Regions from separate parts of the Streptomyces sp. NPDC052114 genome, predicted to be linked through region 1. Evidence: riboswitches for the same ligand, from Rfam matches in the RefSeq annotation. Region 1 holds a riboswitch; the other holds the start of a gene.

Evidence for each region. Region 1 has a riboswitch for glycine ahead of gcvP (aminomethyl-transferring glycine dehydrogenase). Riboswitches for the same ligand answer to the same signal wherever they lie in the genome.
Region 2: another riboswitch for glycine. It lies ahead of gcvT (glycine cleavage system aminomethyltransferase GcvT); the one in region 1 lies ahead of gcvP (aminomethyl-transferring glycine dehydrogenase).

Annotation. Positions count from the first base shown of each region.
Region 1 is NZ_JBFAWC010000006.1:7,582-19,329, reverse strand. It holds gene AB0L89_RS14675 (substrate-binding and VWA domain-containing protein) at 1-656, shown strand, start outside; gene AB0L89_RS14670 (glutamate--cysteine ligase) at 676-2,193, opposite strand; gene AB0L89_RS14665 (hypothetical protein) at 2,686-3,270, shown strand; gene AB0L89_RS14660 (DUF5999 family protein) at 3,579-3,785, shown strand; gene gcvP (aminomethyl-transferring glycine dehydrogenase) at 3,931-6,819, opposite strand; glycine riboswitch at 7,012-7,111, opposite strand; gene AB0L89_RS14650 (PRC-barrel domain-containing protein) at 7,256-7,636, shown strand; gene AB0L89_RS14645 (DNA polymerase IV) at 7,790-9,208, opposite strand; gene AB0L89_RS14640 (MerR family transcriptional regulator) at 9,246-9,863, opposite strand; gene AB0L89_RS14635 (bifunctional nuclease family protein) at 10,033-10,506, opposite strand; gene AB0L89_RS14630 (MerR family transcriptional regulator) at 10,582-11,325, opposite strand; gene AB0L89_RS14625 (FHA domain-containing protein) at 11,369-11,748, opposite strand, start outside.
Region 2 is NZ_JBFAWC010000003.1:302,493-314,240, forward strand. It holds gene AB0L89_RS08305 (ABC transporter ATP-binding protein) at 1-905, opposite strand, end outside; gene AB0L89_RS08310 (ABC transporter permease) at 902-1,903, opposite strand; gene AB0L89_RS08315 (ABC transporter substrate-binding protein) at 2,036-3,790, opposite strand; gene AB0L89_RS08320 (ABC transporter permease) at 3,890-4,894, opposite strand; gene AB0L89_RS08325 (enhanced serine sensitivity protein SseB C-terminal domain-containing protein) at 5,285-6,058, opposite strand; gene AB0L89_RS08330 (enhanced serine sensitivity protein SseB) at 6,254-7,033, opposite strand; gene AB0L89_RS08335 (AAA family ATPase) at 7,128-7,817, opposite strand; glycine riboswitch at 7,967-8,075, shown strand; gene gcvT (glycine cleavage system aminomethyltransferase GcvT) at 8,227-9,351, shown strand; gene gcvH (glycine cleavage system protein GcvH) at 9,455-9,832, shown strand; gene glyA (serine hydroxymethyltransferase) at 9,856-11,118, shown strand; gene AB0L89_RS08355 (L-serine ammonia-lyase) at 11,315-11,748, shown strand, end outside.

The DNA.
Region 1 (11,748 bases):
CCCTGGGCATGTGGACGATCACGGTGCAGAGCGCCCGACTCAACACGGTCGTCGACGCCTCGGAGTCCATGAACCAGCTCGTCCCGGGCCGCGCCCAGTCCCGCATGGAGGTCACCAAGTCCTCGCTGCTGCAGGCGCTCGCGGGCTTCACCGACGAGGACGAGATCGGCCTGTGGGAGTTCGCCACCGGGCTCGACGGCACCCGCGACTACCGCAAGCTCCAGCCGACCGAACGGCTCGGCGACCGCAAGGGCAACGCCACCCACCGCGACAGGCTGGCGGCGGCCTTCGGCGACCTGCAGCCCGTGCCGGGCGGCGCCACCGGCCTGTACGACACCACGCTCGCCGCGTACAAGGAGGCCAGGTCGACGTACGCGCGGAGCAAGTTCAACGCCCTCGTGATCCTGACCGACGGCGCCAACCAGGACCCGGGCAGCATCTCGCGCAGCTCCCTCATCGCCCAGCTGGAGGAGCTCTCCGACCCCAAGAAGCCGGTGCCGATCATCGCCATCGCCGTCGGCCCCGCCGCGGACAAGGACGAGGTGCAACAGATCGCCGCGGCGACCGGCGGCTCCGGTCACCAGGTCGACGACCCGGCGCAGATCCACGCGGTCATCCTGAAGGCCATCATGGAGGCCGGCAGCACCCAGGGCTGACCCTCGCGCGCCCGGGGACTCAGCCCAGCGGCACCGGTTCCGGCAGCCCCACGGGCCAGGTGTGCACCGGTTCGCCCTCGTGCATCAGCTCGAAGTACCGCTTGGTGGTCGCGGCGAGCGCGTCCTCCCTGCCGAGCCCCCTCTCCAGGGCCCGGTGGTAGGTGGCCGCCTGCCACGACGCGCCGTTGACCCGCCGCCGGCACCGTTCCTCGATCACCCCGAGGTACAGGTCCCGGTCGGCGGGCTCCACGCCCCACGCGTCCAGTCCGGCGGCGGCCAGCGGCAGCAGTTCGTCGCGCACGAGCTGGACGGCCGCCACCTCGCCGACGCCGCCCAGTCTGCCGCGCCGCGGCCACAGCAGGCGGGCGTCGATGCCGTGGCGGCAGGCGGCGTCGAAGTTGCGGGCCGCGGCCTCGAAGGGCAGCCGCGTCCACACGGGCCGCGCCTCCTCGGCCAGCGCCCGCACCAGCCCGTAGTAGAAGGCGGCGTTGGCGATGACGTCGGTGATGGTGGGGCCGGCCGGCAGCACGCGGTTCTCCACGCGCAGATGCGGTACGCCGTCGGCGATGCCGTACACCGGGCGGTTCCAGCGGTACACGGTGCCGTTGTGCAGGACGAGTTCGCCGAGCCGCGGCACCCCGCCCGCGTCGAGGACGCCCAGCGGATCCTCCTCGTCCATCAGGGGCAACAGCGCCGGGAAGTACCGCAGGTTCTCCTCGAAGAGCTCCAGCGGTCCGGTGAGCCAGCGCTCCCCGAACCAGGTGCGCGGGCGCACCCCCTGGGCCTGGAGCTCGGGCGGCCGGGTGTCGGTGGACTGCAGGAACAGCGGCGGCCGTGACTCTCGCCACAGCTCGCGGCCGAACAGGAACGGCGCGTTCGCGCCCACGGCGATCTGCGCCGCGGCGATCGCCTGCGCCGCGTTCCACACGTCCGCGAACCGGCCCGGCGTGACCTGGAGGTGCAGTTGCACGGAGGTGCACGCCGCTTCGGGCGCTATCGACGCCGACGTGCAGGTCAGCCGCTCCACACCGTCGATGTCGAGGACGAAGCGCTCACCGCGCGCCGCCACGATCTGGTCGTTCAGCAGGGCGTAGCGGTCCACGTCCGAGAGGTTCGCGGAGACGAGATCGGCGCGGTTCAGGGTCGGCAGAATACCGATCATGACAATTCCGGCGGAGAGCTCGTTCGCTTTCCGGTGAGCGTAGTTGAGACCCGTGCGCAACTCTTCGGCGAGCTGGTCGAGAACGCGTCCGCCGAGCCGGTGCGGGGCAATATTCACTTCCAGATTGAACATTCCGAGTTCGGTCTGGAAATCACGGCTCGCGATCCGCTCGAGAACCTGCGCATTCAACATTCTCGGAAGCCCGTCGGGACCGGCCAGATTCAGCTCGATCTCCATGCCCATCAGATTCTTCGGGCGGTCGAACCGCTGCTCCTCCAGCAGCCGCTCCAGCCCCGTCAGACACTCCCGGAGCTTCCTTCGGTAGTGGTGCCGGTCGGTCAGGTCGAACGTGCCCGCCACGACCTTCTCGCCCATCGAAGCGTCCTTCCTCGATCGGGCAGCCACCCGTCCGGCCGCTGTGTACGGGGGATGATGCCCAGGCAATGTGATCGATAACGCCCCGCGCGGGACCATGAACCAGTAGTCTCGACGGAGTTGCACCGCGGCACATTCACCAGGCATGCGGCATGGTGAAGATTCGCTTCCGAGATGCCTGGTCAAAAGTACCGGCGAAATCCGGCCTACCGCACATCTCGCGAAATGCGAGGTGGCGGAAGCGGGGCTCCCGCGAAATCGGGAGAAATCCCTCACAAGGACGACCGGTTGAGGTCTTGCTCGGAATATCCACCGCGCCTAGAGGAAACACGGCCCGAACCCGACTCGTATAAACTCCGCAATCTAGGCAGAGAGTTGGCGCTCGCGGTCCCCGGCCCCCGCCCCTCTGACCCAGATGTCCCAGAGCTGACAGCGCCGTCACGCACCCGCCCCTGCTCCACCGTGCCTGTCGAACGAGAGAGGCGACCCACCATGCCGCTGCATGTCCCCCCGGCTCCCGCGCCCGCCCTGCGCAGCGTCCTCGCGGCACTCGGTTCCCCCACGGCCGTACGCGAGGCCCGCACCCCGTCCCTGCGTGCCGCGCAGGGTCCAGCCAGCCCGGAACTCCCGCTGCCCGTCCACGTCCTGGACCGCATCACCCCGGAGGGCACCTCACCCACCCGCCTCGCCGGCTGGCGCTTCCTGATCCGCTGCGGCGAGCGTGCCGTCGCGGCGGCCGACACGATGCTCACCCCGGACGGCTGGGCCTTCTCGCACTTCTTCGAGGGCCCCTACATCGCCTCCACCGAGCGGGCCCTGCGGCATGCCGAGGCGATGCCGATGCCGTGCCAGCCGCGGCTGCTCTCGGTGCCGGAGCTGTACATGCTCACGCTCTGGCTGCACCGCGACTGCTCGGACGACGGCGCGCAGGGCGTGCTGGCCGCCACCGATCTGCTCGTGCCGCTCGCGCCCGCCCCGCCCGGCATCGCGGCCCACCGCCCGCACCGCGTCGCCGAGCTGCTTCCGATGCTCAACCACCGTCTGACACCGGCACCGCTGCTGGGCTCGCCCGCCTGACGGCTCCCTCTCGCCTCTTGTGCCCCGCCGCCTTTGGGCCGCGGGGCACAGCTCTGCCCCCACCCAAGTGGACTAGCCCGCATGGGCCACCCCGAACCACCCGAAGAGACAAGCAAGTTGGGCTGAACCGTCCGGCCGGGTGATACGTCCTTAAGCAGTAGGAGCCGCTGCAGCAAAATCCCTGCGGATTGACAGTCCATGGGGCAACACTGGGATCGGACCGATTACAACGGGGGGCGGTCATGAACACCGCATCGAGTCACAGGACAGACGTCACCACCATCTCACCGCAGCGAAAGAACCCTTCCATGTGCCAGCACCAACCACCGTGCCCGACAGCCGACTCCGCCGACCGGGAAGCCGCCTTCCTCATGGCGAGCCACCCGGAGCAGGGCTGGAGCCTGCTGTGCAACGGCGTCCTGCTCTTCGAGGACACCGGTGAGCTGCTGCCGGACGGCCAGATCATCGCCCCGCACCGACCGCTGGGCACCGACCAGGTCATGACAGCGGCTTGAGCACACCGGCACACAGCCGATCAGGGCGCACAGCCGCACGACCGCACCACCGAAAAACACAGCACCACCGAAAGACGAGGGGCCGGCCCGGAGAAGATCTCCGAACCGGCCCCACCGCATGCCCGCCTCGCACGGGCGCGGTGCATCAGTCCTCGTACGCATCCAGCGGCGGGCAGGAGCAGACCAGGTTCCGGTCGCCGTACGCCTGATCGATGCGGCGCACCGGCGGCCAGTACTTGTCCGAGGCGGAGACGCCGGCCGGGAAGACGGCCTCCTCACGGGTGTAGCCGTGCTCCCACTCGCCGCCCAGCGCGGCGGCGGTGTGCGGCGCGTTGCACAGCGGGTTGTCGTCGGCGGCCCACTCGCCGGAGCCGACCTTCTCGATCTCCCGGCGGATCGCGATCATCGCGTCGCAGAACCGGTCGATCTCGCCCAGGTCCTCGCTCTCCGTCGGCTCGATCATGAGCGTGCCCGCCACCGGGAACGACATGGTCGGCGCGTGGAAGCCGTAGTCGATGAGCCGCTTGGCGATGTCGTCGACGCTGACACCGGTCGCCTTGCTCAGCGGCCGCAGGTCGATGATGCACTCGTGCGCGACGAGCCCGCCGGGGCCGGTGTAGAGCACCGGGTAGTGCGGCTCCAGGCGCTTGGCGATGTAGTTCGCGGAGAGCACCGCGACCTGGGTGGCGCGCTTGAGGCCCTCGCCGCCCATGAGGCGTACGTACGACCAGGAGATCGGCAGGATCCCGGCGGAGCCCCACGGCGCCGCGGAGATCGGACCGACGCCGGTCTCGGGGCCCGCGGCCGGCTGGAGCGGGTGGTTGGGCAGGTAGGGCGCGAGGTGCTCGCGCACACCGACCGGGCCGACGCCCGGACCGCCGCCGCCGTGCGGGATGCAGAAGGTCTTGTGCAGGTTCAGGTGCGAGACGTCGCCGCCGAAGTGACCCGGCTTGGCGAGGCCCACCAGCGCGTTCAGGTTGGCGCCGTCGACGTACACCTGACCGCCGGCCTCGTGCACCTGGGCGCAGATGTCGGCGACGTGCTCCTCGAAGACGCCGTGCGTCGACGGGTAGGTGATCATCAGCACGGACAGCTCGTCGCGGTGCTTCTCGATCTTGGCGCGCAGGTCCTCGACGTCGATCTCGCCGTCGTCGGCGGTCTTCACGACGACGACCTTCATGCCGGCCATCACGGCGCTCGCGGCGTTCGTGCCGTGCGCGGAGGACGGGATGAGGCAGACGGTGCGCTGCTCGTCGCCGTTGGCGCGGTGGTAGCCGCGCACCGCGAGGAGCCCGGCCAGCTCGCCCTGCGAACCGGCGTTGGGCTGCAGCGAGACCTTGTCGTACCCGGTCACCTCGGCGAGCCGCTCCTCCAGCTCACGGATGAGCGTGAGGTAGCCCTGCGCCTGCTGGGCCGGGGCGAAGGGGTGCAGCTGGCCGAACTCGGGCCAGGTGACCGGCTCCATCTCGGTGGTCGCGTTGAGCTTCATCGTGCAGGAGCCCAGCGGGATCATGCCGCGGTCGAGCGCGTAGTCGCGGTCGGCCAGCCTGCGCAGGTAGCGCAGCATCGCCGTCTCGGACCGGTGCTCGTGGAAGACCGGGTGCGTGAGGTAGTCGTCGCCGCGCAGCAGGCCCTCGGGCAGCGCGTCCGCGGTGTCGGCATCGAGTGCCTCGACGTCGGCCTCCACCCCGAAGGCACCCCACACGGCGGCCAGTTGCTTCCGCGTGGTGGTCTCGTCGCAGGCGAGGGAGACGTGGTCGGCGTCCACCGGGTGGACGTTCACGCCGGCCTCGCGGGCGGCGGTGACGACCTCGTCGGCCTTGCCGGGCACGCGCACGGTCAGCGTGTCGAAGTACGCGCCGTGGACGACCTCGACGCCACCGGCGGTGAGCCCGGCGGCGAGCAGCGTCGCGTACCGGTGGGTGCGCCGCGCGATCGACTTGAGGCCCTCGGGCCCGTGGTAGACGGCGTACATACCGGCCATGACCGCGAGCAGCACCTGGGCGGTACAGATGTTGCTGGTGGCCTTCTCACGGCGGATGTGCTGCTCGCGGGTCTGCAGCGCCAGCCGGTAGGCCTTGTTGCCGTCGGCGTCGACGGAGACGCCGACGAGCCGGCCCGGCAGGCTGCGCGCGAACTTCTCGCGCACGGCCATGTATCCGGCGTGCGGGCCGCCGAAGCCCATCGGCACGCCGAAGCGCTGCGTGGTGCCGACCGCGATGTCGGCGCCGAGCTCGCCGGGCGAGGTGAGCAGCGTCAGGGCCAGCAGGTCGGCGGCGACGGTGACGACGGCACCGATCTCGTGCGCCTGGTCGATGAGCGGCTTGATGTCGCGTACGGCACCGGAGGCGCCCGGGTACTGGATCAGCACGCCCACGACACCGCGCTCGACGACCTCGGCGGGGATGCCCGCGCTCAGATCGGCGACGACGATGTCGACACCGGTCGGCTCGGCGCGGGTCCGGATGACGGCGACGGTCTGCGGCAGCGCGTCGGCGTCGACGACGAAGACGCCGTTCTTGACCTTGCCCATGCGCCGCGACAGGGCCATGGCCTCGGCGGCCGCGGTGCCCTCGTCGAGCAGCGAGGCCCCGGAGGTGGGCAGGCCGGTCAGCTCGGCGACCATCGTCTGGAAGTTCAGCAGCGCCTCGAGCCGGCCCTGCGAGATCTCGGGCTGGTACGGCGTGTAGGCGGTGTACCAGGAGGGGTTCTCCATGACGTTCCGCAGGATGACCGGCGGCGTGAAGGTCCCGTAGTAGCCGAGACCGATCATGGAGTCGAGGACCTGGTTCCGGTCGGCCAGGGAGCGCAGCTCGGCCAGCACCTCGGCCTCGGTGCGCGCACCGGGCAGCGCGAGCGCCTCGGCGTTCTTGATCACATCCGGCACCGCGGCGGCGGTCAGCTCGTCGAGCGAGCCGTACCCGACCTGGGCGAGCATCTTGGCCCGCGCTTCCGCATCGGGCCCGATGTGCCGCTGCTCGAAGGGGATGCCCTGCTCGAGCTCGGAGAGCGGGATGCGATTGGTGGCAGTCATTGCGGAGGCCTCCTGGTCTGCGCGACCTACGAGGGGTACCACGGCGCGGGTACCCGGACGGCCTCCCCCTCTGTCATCTCAACCTGAGAGCTTCACAGGCCCGTCCAGTCCAGCGACAGATCTGCTTTCACCGTCGGTGAGGAAGGGTCCGGATCGTGCCCGCCCGACGCCCGCCCTGCTTTCCAGAGTGACCTCGTCCGTGCGGTACGGGTGCCTGAGAGATTCCGGGGAGGATTTGCTCCTTCGGCGCCTCCGGAAATCACGTCCCGGAGAGCTCTCCCGCACGGGGTCAGCAGCCAGCCGCCAGCCTACCAGCGAGGACAACGGCCGATCCTTCGAGTGGCCACCTGCCCCGAAGTGCTCTTTCGTAGTGAGTACGAGCGATTAAAGATGAGTTACACCCATATCCGAATCCCCTCGACCAGCTGGAGGGCCCGTGCAGACCGACATCGATCCGCGGAACCTGATCGGCCGCAAGGCGTTCGACCGGAACGGGGCGAAGATCGGCACGATCGACGAGGTCTATCTCGACGACGCCACCGGCACTCCGGAGTGGGCGGCCATCCGCACCGGCCTGTTCGGCCGTGACGCCTTCGTCCCGCTGGAGCCGAGCGAACTGGTCGACGACGGCACCCTGCGCATCCCCTTCGACCGCGCCCTCATCAAGGACGCCCCGGACTTCGGCGTGGGCCGCCATCTCTCCCCCGAGCAGGAACTCCAGCTCTATCACCACTACGGCCTGGACATCACGCCCCCGAGCGCCCCACCACCACCCGACCAGTCCTTCGGACAGATAGCCGGCCAGGACAGTCCCTGACGGCACAGCGCAGGTACTGGCACCGGCACAAGCAGCGGCAGCGGCAGCGGCAGCGGCAGCCACCGAAACGACCGGCCGACCGGTCCGCGGCAGGTCACCGTCCCGGCACGCCGGCCGACCCGTCCACGGCAGGCCCTCGCCCCCCTTTCGGCCTCACCCCACCCCCTCCGCCCCGACCCCCACCAGCGGCAACGGCTCCGCGGGCACCAGCTCCGGGTCATCGGTCCTGAACGTCCGCACCCGCCCCGGCGCCGACCCGGGCGTCTCGAAGCGCACCGTCACCCGCCCCAGGCCGCTCCCCTGTACCCACCCGTGCCCGTACTCGGCGTGCCGCACGTCGTGCCCGGCCGCCCATCTTCGCTCGGCGGGCACCGCCGGCGCCTCGTCCCCGCCCCCCGCGGCCTCGACGGCCACGGCCTCCGCACGCCCCACCTCGTCCGCCTCGGCCGCCTCGGCCGCGGGCTCCCCGTCGGCCGCCTCCTCGGCCGCCTGGGCCTGCGCCTGGGCCTGGGCGAACAGATCCTCCTGCGTGTAGTCGGCGAGCCCCGTGACGCCCACCCCCAGCAGCCGCACGCCCCCTGTCGTGTCCACGGACTCCAGCAGCCGCGCCGCCGCCTCCCGCACCACCCCGGGGTCGTCCGTGGGCCCCCGCAGCGTCTCGGACCGCGTGAGCGTCGAGAAGTCGAAGCGCCGCACCTTCAGCACGATGGTCCGCCCCGAGTGCCCGGCCGCCCGCAGCCGCTGCACGCACCGGTCGGCCAGCCGCGCGACCTCCGTGCGCACGCGGACGCGGTCATGGATGTCCACGTCGTACGTGTCCTCCACGCTGACCGACTTCGTGTCCCGCTCGGCCACCACGGGCCGCTCGTCCTGAGCGAGCGCCATCGCGTACAAGGACCCGCCGTGCGCCTTCCCCAACAGCCGCACCAGCTCGTCCTCACCGGCCTCCGCGATCTCCTCGACCGTGGTGATCCCGGCCCGCCGCAGATGGTCTCCCGTGGCCGGCCCCACCCCGGGCAGCGTCCGCACCGACATCGGGCCCAGCAGCGCCCGCTCCGTCCCCGGAGCTATCAGCCTCAGCCCGTCCGGCTTGGCCTCCTCGGAGGCGATCTTCGCCAGCATCTTGCAGACGGCGAGCCCCACCGACCCGCTCAGCCCGGTCACCGCCCTGATGTCCGCCCGCAGCCGCTCCCCCACGGCCCGCGCCGACGCCTCGTCGTCGGCGACGCCCCCCGCCTCCAGATCGACGAAGGCCTCGTCCAGGCTGAGCGGCTCCACCAGCGGTGAGAGCTCCCGCAGGAGCCTCATCACCTGCTCGCTGATCTCCCGGTACAGACCGAAGCGGGGCACGAGATACGCGGCGTTGGGCGCAAGCCTGCGCGCCTGCCCCATCGGCATCGCGGAGTGCACCCCGAGCCGCCGTGCCTCGTACGACGCGGTGGCGACCACGCCCCGTGGCCCGAGCCCGCCCACGACCACGGCTTTTCCGCGCAGGCTCGGCTTCGCGGCCTGCTCCGCGGACGCGTAGAAGGCATCCATGTCCAGATGCAGAATCGTCGGGGCGCTTCTCACCTCTCCGATGCTGCCCTACGCCACTGACAACGGGGCCTCAGACGGCCCTGTTGCGCCGCCTGGCCAGCTCATCGGCTGGGTTGTGCCTGATGAGCGTCTCACCGGTGTCGATGCGCTCTCCGTGCAGCTGGGACAGCGCGGACTCGACGTCCCGCCAGACGACCCCCACGGCGATCCCGAAGACACCCTGACCGCCCTGGAGCAGGTCATGGACCTCGCTGGGCGACGTGCACTCGTAGACGGTCGCCCCGTCGCTCATGAGCGTCATCCGCTCCAGGTCACGGAACCCGCGCTCACGCAGATGCTGCACCGTCGTCCGGATGTTCTGCAGCGACACCCCGGTGTCCAGGAACCGCTTCACGACCTTCAGGACGACCACGTCACGGAAGCTGTAGAGGCGCTGCGTGCCGGAACCACCGGCGGCGCGCACACTGGGCTCGACCAGGCCGGTCCTGGCCCAGTAGTCGAGCTGTCGGTACGTGATGCCCGCGGCCGCGCACGCGGTGGGACCGCGGTAGCCGATCTGCTCCGATTGCTCGAACGTAGCGTCCCCGCTCCCCTGGACCGCCATCGGTCGTTTCGGAGAGTGATCGGCCGTGCTGCCGTGAAGCGGGTACGGACCGCCCATCGCCGTACCGTCGCCGCTGCTTCTCACGCCGACCTCCCTCCTTGACCTGCCTTCTCGACGGTAGGCAGTCGCCAGGGGCTCGTCAACGATCGCCACACTCGGCACGCCGAGTGATAATCACCCTGAGAGTGGTTTCCCGTACCTCACCGCGGGGAAAGGCTAGCCGAATGGTCCGACGCGGGCCGCCGGAAGCGGCTCACTGGCTGTTGGTACCGAAGTCCTCGGGCGAGATCTGGTCGAGGAACTCGCGGAACTTCTCCACCTCGTCCTCCTGCTCGTCCGGGATCGCGATGCCGGCGTCGTCGAGGACGCCGTCGCTGCCGAAGATCGGCGTCCCCGTGCGCAGCGCCAGCGCTATGGCGTCCGACGGCCGCGCGCTCACCTCGACACCGCTGGCGAAGACCAGTTCGGCGTAGAAGACGCCTTCGCGCAGGTCGGTGATGCGCACTTCGGAGAGCTCCTGGCCCACCGCTTCCAGCACGTCCTTGAACAGGTCGTGGGTCAGCGGCCGTGCGGGTGCCATGCCCTGCTGTGCGAAGGCGATGGCGGTCGCCTCCCCTGGTCCGATCCAGATGGGGAGGTACCGGTCGCCTCCCACTTCACGCAGGAGCACGATCGGTTGGTTGGAGGGCATTTCGACCCGGACACCTACGACGTCGAGCTCGTTCACACAGCAACCCTAGGACGTGGCTGGCAGGTTTGGGTAGTCGGGCACCCGTCGAGTACCGGCCGGGCGCCGGCCGCGTCAGGGCAGGCGGACCCCGAGCGCGGTCTGCACGAGGGCGGAGTGCAGCCTTCCGGTCAGCCCCGCCAGCTCCTTGGTCCGGGCCTCCGCGTGGGCCCTGGTCTGCGGGTTGCGGTGCCGTCGCAGCGGCGCGACCACCTGGTCGACCAGCCCGGCCTCACGCTCCGCGGCGGCCTTCATGGCACGCAGGTGCCGTGGCTCGATACCGAACCGGCCGAGTTCGACGACGAGCGAGGCGACCGTGACGGCCTCCGCGTCGTAACCGCCGTCCGGCAACGGCGCGACGAGCCCGTACGTCTCCCACTCGTCGAGCTGTCCTTCGTCGATCTCGGCGGCGGCCAGCAGCTCGTCGCGGCCCACACGAGCCGCTGTCGGCCCCTCGGCCTCGTCCTGGCCCTGACCGTCGCCGGCGTCGCGCTGACGCCCCAGAGACGGCAGCGGAGGCCTCTCACCGCGCTCCAGCGCGTCCAGGTGCTCACGGATGACCTTGAGCGGCAGATAGTGGTCCCGCTGCATCCTCAGGACGTGACCGAGCCGCTCGACATCCTCCGGGCTGAACTTCCGGTAGCCGGAAGGCGTGCGCTGTGGCTCGATGAGCCCCTCGGCCTCCAAGAACCTGATCTTGGAGATCGTGACCTCGGGGAACTCGTCACGCAGCGCGTTCAGCACGGAACCGATGCTCATCAGCCGGCGGTCCGCGGCGGCGGTGCCGGTGCCGGCACCGCCCCTCGGTGTTTGAAGCATGGACCTTCCCTGGGGATCTCCCCAGACGGAATCTGGGGGTGGTTCAGATGCCCCGCTGGCTCGCATAGAAGACCAGGCGGTACTTGCCGATCTGCACCTCGTCGCCGTTCGACAGCGCGACGGAGTCGATCCGCTCCCGGTTGACGTACGTGCCGTTGAGGCTGCCCACGTCGGCGACGGTGAAGGAACCGTCCTGGACGCGACGGAACTCCACGTGGCGACGCGACACCGTCACGTCGTCCAGGAAGATGTCGCTCTGCGGGTGACGGCCCGCCGTGGTCAGATCGCCGTCGAGCAGGAAACGGCTGCCCGAGTTCGGACCGCGACGCACCACCAGGAGCGCCGAGCCCAGCGGCAGCGCGTCGACCGCCGCCTGCGCCTCCGGAGAGAGCGCCGGGGACGGGGTCTGGCCCGTCGTCTCCG
Region 2 (11,748 bases), on a different contig from region 1:
GGCGGGGAGCCCTTGACCGGGATGAGCCGGTCGGTCTCCTCGCGGTCGATGCGCGGCATCGAGCCCAGCAGGCCCCAGGTGTAGGGGTGCTGGGGCTCGTAGAAGACCTTCTCGGCCGTGCCGCGCTCGACGCACCGGCCGCCGTACATGACCAGGAGCTCGTCCGCCATCTCGGCGACCACGCCCAGGTCGTGCGTGATCATGATGACGGCGGAGCCGAACTCCTTCTGCAGGTCCCGGATGAGGTCGAGGATCTGCGCCTGGACGGTCACGTCGAGGGCGGTGGTCGGCTCGTCCGCGATGAGCAGCTCGGGGTTGTTGACCAGCGCCATGGCGATCATCGCGCGCTGGCGCATGCCGCCGGAGAACTCGTGCGGGTAGCTGTCGACGCGCTTGTCCGGCTGGGGGATCCCGACCCGGTCGAGCATCTCGATCGCGCGCTTGCGGGCGGTCTTCTTGTCGACGTCGTTGTGGACCCGGTACGCCTCGACGATCTGCTTGCCGATCGAGTAGTACGGGTGCAGCGCGGAGAGCGGATCCTGGAAGATCATCGCCATCTCGCGGCCGCGCAGCTTGCGGACCTCGTCGGGGTCGCCGCCGAGCAGCTCCTTGCCGTCGAGCCAGATCTCGCCGGAGATCTTCGCCCGCCGCGCGCCGTACTGCCCCGCGGTGTGCAGGCCGAGGATGCCCAGCGAGGTGACGGACTTGCCGGAGCCGGACTCGCCCACGATGCCGAGGGTCTTGCCCTTCTCCAGCTGGAAGCTGAGGCCGTCGACGGACTTGACCAGGCCGTCGTCGGTCGGGAAGTGCACCTTGAGGTCGCGCACCTCGAGGAAGGCGGAGGGAGCGGCGGACCCGGCGACGGGCTCGCCCACCGCGGCCCCGCTCTTGGACAGTTCGGTCATCCCAGCCTCACTCGCGGGTCGATGACGGCGTACAGAAGGTCGACGACGAGGTTGGCGACGGCGATCGCGAGCGCCGCACACAGGGTGACGCCGAGAATGACGGGCAGGTCCTTGCTGCTGATGGCCTTGACCGCCTCGAGGCCGAGCCCCGGAAGGTTGAACGTGGACTCGGTGAGCACCGCGCCGCCCATCAGGACGCCGAGGTCGAGTCCGAAGACGGTGAGGATCGGCGTCATCGCGGAGCGCAGCGCGTGCCTGCGGATGACGACGGACTCGCCGAGGCCCTTGGCGCGCGCGGTGCGGATGTAGTCCTCGCCGAGGACCTCCAGCATCGTGGCGCGGGTGAGCCGGGCGTACATGGCGGCGTTGAGGAACGCCAGGACGATCCACGGCAGGATCAGCGTCTCGAACCAGACGTTGATCGGATCCTCGGTACTGAGACTGTCGGCGATCTTCACCCAGCCGAGGCTGTGGACGAAGATGCCCATCGCGATCATGCCGGTGAAGAAGACGGGCAGCGAGACACCGGCGAGCGCGGTGGTCATCGCGGCGCGGTCCCAGATGGTGCCCCGGCGCAGGGCGGAGATCACGCCGGTGATGACACCGCCGGCGAGCCACAGCACACAGGCGCCAGCGGCGAGCGCGGCGGTGACGGGCAGGGCGTCCTTGAGGGTCTCCCAGACCGGCGCCTCGGTACGGAAGGAGTAGCCGAAGCAGGGGGCCGGGCAGTGGGTGACGTCGGAGCCGTTGACGTAGTCACGGCCCATCGGGATGCCCTTGATGAAGTCCCAGAACTGGACGAGCAGCGGGTCGTCCAGTCCCAGCTTGACGCGGATGCCCTCGAGCTGCTCTGCACCCGATGCCTTGCCGGCGAAGAGGACGGCGATGTCCTGTCCCGCCCACTTGGGCAGCATGAAGAAGATGGTGAAGGTCGCGAGCAGTACGACCAGCACCATGATGATGACGGCGATCAGGCGCCGGATGAGATAAGCAAGCACTGTGCGCGGCCCGGCGGTGGCCGGCACCCCCTTGTGAGGGGTCCCGGCCACCGCCCGGGGCCATCACCTGCCCTTCGGACTGGCGGGATTCGGCGGCGGTGGGACGGTCAACTACGGGTCGGGCGGGGTCGGTTACTTGACGACGCCGAGCGAGACGTAGTCGTACCGGCCGTTGTAGGCGTCGGACATGTAGGCGTTGGTCAGCCGCGATCCGCGCCAGGTGATGTTCTTCTCGTACAGGAAGGGCATCCAGTCGGCCTGGTCGAGGATCCGCTTGTCGAGCTCCTTGTAGATCTCGCCGGCCTTGGTCGCGTCGGTCTCGGAGATCGCCTTGTCGAAGAGACCGTCGATCTTCTTGTCCTTGATCTGCGACTCGTTGTAGTTGCCGTTCTCGATCAGGAAGCGGCTGTCGAACAGCGGCTGCGCGTAGCCCTGGCCGGACGGGAAGTCCGGGCCCCAGCCGCTCATCTGCATGCTGTAGCCGCGCTTCTTCACGACGGACGGCGAACCGGTGATGCTGGCGGAGTCGGCGCCGTCGAGGGACTCGACGCTGACGTCGATGCCGACCTTGCCGAGCTGGGCCTGGAGCGCCTCGGCGGCGTCGACCTCACCCGGGTTGTTGTTGCGGGCGGTCAGCTTGGCCTTGAAGCCGCTCGGCTTGTCGCACTGCTTGAGCTCGTCCTTGGCCTTGGCCACGTCCGGCTTGCCCTTGCGCTTCAGGACGCCGTACGGGTCGTAGTCGCTGTGACCCGGGATCGCCACCGGGAAGGTGGAGTTGGCGATGTCACCGGCCGCGACCGCGCCACCGCGGGTCTGCTGGAGGCTCGCGAAGTCCGTGGCGTAGAAGACGGCCTTGCGGCAGTGCACGTTGTCGAACGGCTTGGCCGTGTGGATCAGCGCGACGTAGCGCACGAAGGACGTGTGCATGTTGTCGACGTTGGCCTTGTGGTCCGAGACGGCGGTGACGCGACCGGACTGGGTCATGCCCGTGCCGTTGAGGTCGACGTCGTAGTCGCCCTCCATCAGCTTCTTGTCGTTCTCCTCCAGGTTGGCGGAGATCGTCACGTCGATCTTGTCGGGCAGCGCCGCGCGGATCGGGTCCGAGGACTTCTTCCAGGCGGTGTTGCGGACCAGCACGATCTTCTTGCCGGACTTGTACGTCTCGAACTTGTACGGGCCCGCGGAGAACGGCCGCGCGGTGTACTTCGCCTTGGTGTCCTTGGACTCCTTCACCGGGGAGCCGGACGGCATGGCGAGGAACTGCTCGAAGTCACCGTTGCGCTTGGGCAGTTTGAAGACGATGGTCTGGTCGTCGGGCGTCTCGATGGCGTCCAGGCCGCCCTTGTCCTTGTAGGGACCCTTGTACTTCTTGTCGGGGTCCAGGGCCTGGCGGATGTAGCCCGGGCCACCGGTGATGGTGTCCGTCGCCCAGGAGCGCTCGATGCCGTACTTGACGTCCTTGGAGGTCAGCTTGGAGCCGTCCTCCCAGGTGAGACCGTCGCGCAGCTGGTACGTGTAGGTCTTGCCGTCGTCCGAGATCTTCGCCGTGGAGGTGGCGAGGTCGGGCACCAGCTTGGTGCCCTTCTTGCCGGGCTCGGGGCTGTAGGAGATCAGCTGGCGCGTGTAGAAGCGCATGAAGTCCCACGACATGCCGTAGTAGGCACGCTGGGGGTCGGCCGAGTCGAGGTCCTGCTTGCCGACCATCTTGAGCGTCCCCCCCTTCTTCTTGGACGGGTTGGCGACCTTGTCGAGCGCCGCGTTGTAGCCGGCACCCTTCGAGTCGCCGCCATCACCGTCACCGCCGCCGCACGCCGTGGTGGTCACCAGCGCCGCGACGACGAGGGCCGCACCCGCGGTGAGCCGTCGTTTCGAGGAAACTGTGGGCATTTTCTCGTAACCTCCGAGATTCGCGGTCCCTGGCCTTGAGCTGCCGGAGAACCATGGGTAGAGCCACCTGACATGCGGCAGGGGCAAGCCGGTTGGGGACTAGCGCGTCCCCTTCGGGTCGAGCGCGTCACGCAGCCCGTCGCCGAACAGGTTGAAGGCCAGGACGGTGATGAAGATCGTCACGCCCGGGAAGACCATGAACATCGGGTCGTGCTCGTACGTCTCGAGCGCGTCGCGCAGCATGCCGCCCCAGGACGCCGTCGGCGGCTTCACACCGGCGCCGAGGAAGCTCAGGGCCGCTTCCGTGAGGATGTTGGTCGGGATCATCAGCGTCGCGTAGACGGTGATCGGGGCGACCAGGTTGGGCAGCAGTTCACGGAAGAGGATGTGGCGCCGGCCGCCGCCGAGGCTGCGGGCCGCCTCCACGTACTCCCGCTCGCGCAGCGAGAGCGTCTGGCCTCTGACGATGCGGCCGACGTAGGGCCAGCCGAAGAAGCCGATGACCATCACCAGGATCGCGACGCGCACGCTGCTGCCGGTCAGGCCCAGCAGGTCGTCGGGGAGCACGGAGACCAGGGAGATGATGAAGAGCAGCTGCGGGAAGGAGAGCAGCACGTCCATCACGCGGCTGATCAGGGCGTCGACCCAGCCGCCGAAGTAGCCGGCGATGATCCCGAAGAGGGTGCCGAGCGCGACGGCGACGATGGCCGCGAGGAAGGCCACGAGGAGCGAGATCCGCGCGCCGTAGACGATGCGGCTGAAGACGTCGCGGCCCTTGTTGGGCTCGACCCCGAAGAGGAAGTCGCTGCTCATGCCGCCGAACGCGCCCTTGGGCAGGTTGGTCAGCTCGTCCAGCTCGTCCTGGTGGAAGTCGTTGGGCGGATGGCCCAGCAGGCTCACGATCAGGGGGGCGAAGATCGCGACAAGGACCAGGAACAGCACCGTGAAGCCGCCGAAGAGGGCGACCTTGTCGCGCTTCAGGCGGTTCCAGGCGATCTGCTTGAGGGACCGACCCTCGACCTTCTTCACCCCTGCATCAACTGCGGGAGCGACGTCCTCGGTCGGGTCCACATCCGCAGGTGTGTCATGCAATGGTGCCGTCATCGTGGCAGGGACCCCTCTCAACCGGTGGTGACCGGCCCGCACTTGCCGCTGTAGCGACGTGATCAGTCCGTCGTACACAGGGGCGAAGGCCCCTTGGAGCGGGAGTCTTCATCCACGTCGCGATCTGTTACCAGCCTTGACGGGGAAAGGATGCGCAACCGTGATGCTGATCGGGGTGTTCCGTTATCCGGACGCGTGTGAACGAGGGGCGAACACGGGGCAGTTGGGGCGCAAGGAGTCACGGGCGCCCATAGGGCCCCACCCGCATCACAACGGACATCACGTCCGTCGGCGCTGCTCAGCACCGTGCGGAGCGACGGTGTCGGTCACTTCCGGCCAGCGCGGCGCAAGGTGGCCGTAACCGATCCGTCGGTCACGGCCAGTATGTGGTCAGTACTGCGCGGGGTAGCCGTAGCCGCCGGCGGGGGCGGGGGCCGCCTGGGCCTCGCGGTCGTAGAACGGCCGGGCGTTGGCGCGCAGCCACATCGCTACCGGGTCGTAGTCGTCGGACATGGCGACGGTCGAGACGGGCAGCCCGTCCGGGACGGCTGCGATGGACTGCTGCATCATCGCGCGCACCGCGTCCACCGACGGCGGCGAGGTGTCGTACACATCGAGGCCGATGGCCAGGTAGGGCGCCCCGAGCGCGGGCTGCACCCAGGCCCTGCGCAGCGAGCGGACCGCGGGCGTGCGGTGCGCGTTCTGCGCCAACATGGCATAGAACTGGGGGATTTCGATGCTCGGCTCGGAGAGCCTGAGCGGTCCCGCGGGCAGCATGTCCAGGCCCATGGCGATGCGCCGCAGGTCCAGCCAGGGGATGCCGACGCCGCCGCCCGGCGCGTGCGGGTTGAGCCAGAGGCCGTAGTGGTCGGGGTAGAGGGTGCGGGCGACGTCGACGCCGCGCACGACCTCGTGGCTGCGGTTCCAGCCGCTGGCGGAGAGCTCCTGCGCGGAGGTCACGCAGGGGGCGTAACCGAGGCCGTCGATCTCCATGTTCCCGTACTGGGCGTCGGGGGATCCGGCCCGGCCGTGCCAGAGCAGCATCCACACCTGGTCGGCGGCGAGCGCGCGCAGCAGTGCCTCGTACGCGTCGTAACGCCCCGGCGTCACCTGGCGCAGCAGCTGCTCGATCCGCCCGGCCGCGGCCGTGCCCGACGCACTCACCCGTAACCGCCCCTTCGCTTCGACCCCAGAACCCGAGAACCCGGCCGCCCGGCACGGCATGCGCCCGGCCCGGTCATGGAACCAGCTTAAGCGGCGATCCTGGCACGGACTTGACGTACGGCGCCTCAGGCCCCACGGGCCGTGTCCCCCCGGGGTCCCGCCGGAAGCCTCCCCCGGCCGCGCGACAGGCGCCCCTCAGGCCCCGCGCAGGTAGAACGGCCGCACCCGCGCGCGCAGCCAGTCGCCCACCGGGTCCTGCGCCACGTCGAGCAGCACGAGGTTCACCGGCCACGGGGCGGGGACCTGGCCGAGGGCGCGGCCGAGGGCCTCCATGGGCAGGTCGCGGGCGTTGCCGTCCCAGGTGGACAGCTCGACGCCGATGAAGAGGGTCGGGTCGTCGGTCTCGACGCTCGCCAGGCACCGGCGCGCGGTGAGCACGACGCCCGTGGCCTCGAACTCGCGCCCGGCGGCGGCCAGCAGGTCGACCGGGTCCTCCTGCCAGTCCGGCTCGAACAGGCGTACGCGCCCGCCGGTGGCGGGCCCGTCGAGTTCGGAGCGGCCGGACCGGCAGAGCTCGGCGACGGCGGCGGGCGGCAGCGGGACGCCGACGGTGCCGTCCGGGTTCAGCGCGATGCCCAGCTGCGGGGGCAGGCCGCGGGCGAACTCGACGGCGGGCGCCACGGTGCACCCCATGCGGTCCGCCGCCTCGCCGAGCGCCTGGCGGAACTGCTGCTCGGAGCTGAAGACGGGCACGTAGGCCTGCCCCTCGATCTCCAGGGTCGGCAGGTCGAGGGTCCCGCTGTCGGGGCCGCCGCCGTTCGGCAGCGGGATCCACAGCTGGCTGCGGCCGAGGACCTCCACGATCCGGGCGCCCGCCGACTCGGGGCCGCCGAGGGAGGCCGCGAGGACCTCCTCTAGTTCGTTGCCCGGCCAACCGCCGTACGGATGGGCGTGTGCCTGCGCCGGAAAGTCCATCTGTCCAACCCCTGATCGCGACCGCTCTGCCTGCGGCTCGAACCCTAACGCCGGGCGGCGCGGGACCGCGCACCGAAGGCCTGCCGGGGCCGCGCTACCGGTCGAAGCCGATGCCCCGCAGCACCCGCGCCGCCGTACGGTCCAGGAGCAGCACCGAGCCGCAGCCGCGCGGCAGGTCGCCGCGCTCGGTGGCGGCGACCAGCCGCCCGACCGTTCTGCGGTGGCGGGCGAAGGCGTACCGGGAGACGCCGCGGCCGCGCTCGCGCTGGCCCCGCAACGCCGTGTCCGGCGGGACGTCGAGCAGCAGCAGGTGCAGGGTCGCGCCGCGCCGCGCGGCCTCGCGGGCGAGCCAGCGGCGCACCCACGCCTGGGTGCCGCAGTCGTGCACCACGACGCTCTCGCCGGAGCGCAGGAGGCTGCGCAGCCCTGCGTAGTGCGCGAGGCGGACCAGGGGGCGGTAGACCGCGTAGGGCAGCCGGCGGGGCATGCGGTCGGTCCAGCGGTCGCGGGTGTCCTGGGAGTCGACGCGCGGGCCCGTGACGGCCTGGCGCATCAGCGTCGACTTCCCGCCGCCGGGCAGCCCGGAGACGACCACGAGGTCGCCCGGGGCGAAGGTCAGGCGGTGCGGGCTGTGGCCGCCCCGCCCGCGCAGGTCCCGGACGACGGCCGCGGGAAGCGGGCCACAGCTCTCCTCGGCGGGGACGGCGGCCTGTCCCGGCAGCGCCACCCCCGTGGTCGTGGCATGGACACTGGTCCTGGTGTGCACCGTGATCGGCCTCCCCATAGCGGTCACGTACTGCCTCCCCAGCAAGTGTAAAGAGAAGGTAATGCGGCACAAGAGCATTCCGGGGTCGTCGGATCCGTGACCGGGCGCGGGTCCCCCTGGACAGAGTCGCGTGCAATGATGTGCGCGCCAACTCCATACCGGCCGTTTGAATCCGCGCGGGAGAGTCCCCGAGCCGGCACATGTGCCGTCAGCCCGGGGCGCCGAAGGAGCAAGTTCCTCCCTTGAATCTCTCAGGCCCCGTACCGCGCGGGCGAGGCACATCTGAAAAGCGGACCGCCCCCGGCGGTCCCACCCAAGGTGCAAGCCGGATGCCCCGACGCTTCGGGTCGCCGCCGGCGAACCTCTCAGGTTCCGATGACAGATGGGGAGGATCGACCTCGCCCGTCATGCCCTGGGAGTTCCCTTCATGAGCACTGCCCCCCGACTGACCGCCCTCGATGCCGTGCATCGATCGCTCGGCGCGACCATGACCGACTTCGCGGGCTGGGACATGCCGCTGCGCTACGCCAGCGAGCGCGACGAGCACAACGCCGTGCGCACCAAGGCCGGTCTCTTCGACCTGTCCCACATGGGCGAGATCGCCGTCACCGGCCCGGCGGCCGCGGACTTCCTGAACCACGCGCTGGTCGGCAACATCGGCTCCGTCGGCCTCGGCCGCGCCCGCTACACCATGATCGTCGCCGCGGACGGCGGCATCCTGGACGACCTGATCGTCTACCGCCTGGGCGAGACCGAGTACATGGTCGTCGCCAACGCCTCCAACGCGCAGACCGTCCTGGACGAGCTGAGCGCCCGCGTCGAGGGCTTCGACGCCGAGGTCCGCGACGACCGCGACGCGTACGCGCTGCTGGCCGTGCAGGGTCCGGAGTCCCCCGGCATCCTGAAGTCGCTGACCGACGCCGACCTGGACGGCCTGAAGTACTACGCGGGCCTGCCCGGCACCGTCGCGGGCGTGCCCGCCCTCATCGCCCGCACGGGCTACACCGGCGAGGACGGCTTCGAGCTGTTCGTCTCCCCCGGTGACGCGGAGAAGCTGTGGAACGCGCTCCTGGCGGCCGGTGCGCCGGTCGGCCTGGTGCCCGCCGGGCTCTCCTGCCGCGACACGCTGCGCCTGGAGGCGGGCATGCCGCTGTACGGGCACGAGCTGACCGCCGAGCTGACGCCGTTCGACGCCGGTCTCGGGCGGGTCGTGAAGTTCGAGAAGACGTCGCACTCGGAGGACTTCGTGGGGCGCGAGGCGCTCGCGGCCGCCGCCGAGCGCGCCGAGACCGCTCCCCCGCGCAAGCTGGTCGGCCTGATCGCTTCAGGCCGCCGCGTCCCGCGCGCGGGCTTCCCGGTGGTCGCGGACGGCAAGGTGATCGGCGAGGTCACCTCCGGCGCCCCCTCGCCGACCCTCGGCAAGCCGATCGCGATCGCGTACGTCGACGCGGCGCACGCGGCCCCCGGCACCGAGGGCGTCGGCGTGGACATCCGCGGCACCCACGAGCCGTACGAGGTCGTGGCGCTGCCGTTCTACAAGCGCCAGAAGTGACGGCGTCGCTTCCGAGGCGGTCCGTCCCGGGCGTCCCGGAAGTGACCCCACGCACATCTTTCTCGTTCCGCAGCACTCACCCGCGTACAGGAGAATTCAGGTCATGAGCAACCCCCAGCAGCTGCGTTACAGCAAGGAGCACGAGTGGCTGTCGGCCACCGAGGACGGCGTGGCGACGGTCGGGATCACCGAGCACGCGGCCAACGCGCTCGGTGACGTCGTCTTCGCCCAGCTCCCCGCGGTCGGCGACACGGTCACCGCGGGCGAGTCCTGCGGCGAGCTGGAGTCGACCAAGTCGGTCAGCGACCTCTACGCCCCGGTGACCGGCGAGATCGTCGCCGCCAACCAGGACGTCGTCGACGACCCGTCGCTGGTCAACTCCGAGCCGTTCACGGGCGGTTGGCTGTTCAAGGTGCGCATCACGGACGAGCCGGACGAGCTGCTCTCCGCCGATGAGTACACCGCCTTCACCGCCGGCTGACCCATACCGATAGGGATCGTGTGATGTCGCTTCTGAACACCCCTCTCCACGAGCTGGACCCGGACGTCGCCGCCGCCGTCGACGCCGAGCTCCACCGCCAGCAGTCCACCCTGGAAATGATCGCCTCGGAGAACTTCGCTCCGGTCGCCGTCATGGAGGCCCAGGGAACGGTCCTCACCAACAAGTACGCCGAGGGCTACCCCGGCCGCCGCTACTACGGCGGCTGCGAGCACGTCGACGTCGCCGAGCAGATCGCGATCGACCGGATCAAGGAGCTGTTCGGCGCCGAGTACGCCAACGTCCAGCCCCACTCCGGCGCCTCCGCCAACCAGGCCGCCCTCTTCGCGATCGCCCAGCCCGGCGACACGATCCTCGGCCTCGACCTGGCGCACGGCGGCCACCTCACCCACGGCATGCGCCTGAACTTCTCCGGCAAGCAGTTCAACGTGGTCCCGTACCACGTGGACGAGGCCGGTCTGGTCGACATGGCCGAGGTCGAGCGCCTGGCCAAGGAGAACAGCCCCAAGGTCATCATCGCGGGCTGGTCCGCCTACCCGCGTCAGCTGGACTTCGCCGAGTTCCGCCGGATCGCCGACGAGGTCGGCGCGTACCTGTGGGTCGACATGGCGCACTTCGCCGGTCTGGTCGCCGCCGGTCTGCACCCCAACCCGGTGCCGTTCGCGGACGTGGTCACCTCCACCACGCACAAGACCCTGGGCGGCCCGCGCGGCGGCGTCATCCTGGCCCGCAACAAGGACTTCGCGAAGAAGCTGAACTCCGCGGTCTTCCCCGGCTTCCAGGGCGGCCCGCTGGAGCACGTGATCGCGGCCAAGGCCGTCTCCTTCAAGGTCGCGGCCTCGGAGGAGTTCAAGGAGCGCCAGCAGCGCACCCTGGACGGCGCCCGCATCCTGGCCGAGCGCCTGGTGCGGGACGACGCGAAGGCCGTCGGCGTCGACGTCCTGTCGGGCGGCACCGACGTGCACCTGGTCCTGGTCGACCTGCGCAACAGCGAGCTCGACGGCCAGCAGGCCGAGGACCGCCTCCACGAGGTCGGCATCACGGTCAACCGCAACGCGGTCCCGAACGACCCGCGCCCCCCGATGGTCACCTCGGGCCTGCGGATCGGCACCCCGGCGCTCGCGACCCGCGGCTTCCAGGCGGAGGACTTCCGCGAGGTCGCCGACATCATCGCCGAGGCCCTCAAGCCTGGCTTCGACGCCCCGGCCCTGAAGGCCCGCGTGACCGCTCTGGCCGACAAGCACCCGCTGTACCCCGGCCTGAAGTAGTTTCGTACGCTTTTGTTCGTACGTACGAAACGTCGGGGCACCCCGCACACTGGACAGTGAACACAGTGTGCGGGGTGCCCCGCACCACGTGTCCGTACCGCCGCACGCGTTCGCGCGTTCGTCGTTCCTGCACCGCCTTGTTCTTCTGCACCACCCCGGCAGACAACGGCGTCTACCAACCACCTTTGGAGTTCCCGTGGCCATCTCGGTCTTCGACCTGTTCTCGATCGGCATCGGCCCGTCCAGCTCCCACACGGTCGGTCCGATGCGCGCGGCCCGCATGTTCGCGAGCCGCCTCAAGAACGAGGGCCTGATGGCCCACACCACGGCGATACGGGCCGAGCTGTACGGCTCGCTCGGCGCCACCGGCCACGGCCACGGCACCCCGAAGGCCGTCCTGCTCGGCCTGGAGGGCGAGTCGCCGCGCACGGTGAACGTGGAGAGCGCCGACGACCGCGTCGAGGAGATCAAATCGACCGGGCGGATCAACCTCCTCGGCATGCACGAGATCGCCTTCGACTTCGACGAGGACCTGGTCCTGCACCGCCGCAAGGCCCTGCCGTACCACGCCAACGGCATGACGATCTTCGCCTACGACCACGAGGGCGCCCTCGTCCTGGAGAAGACGTA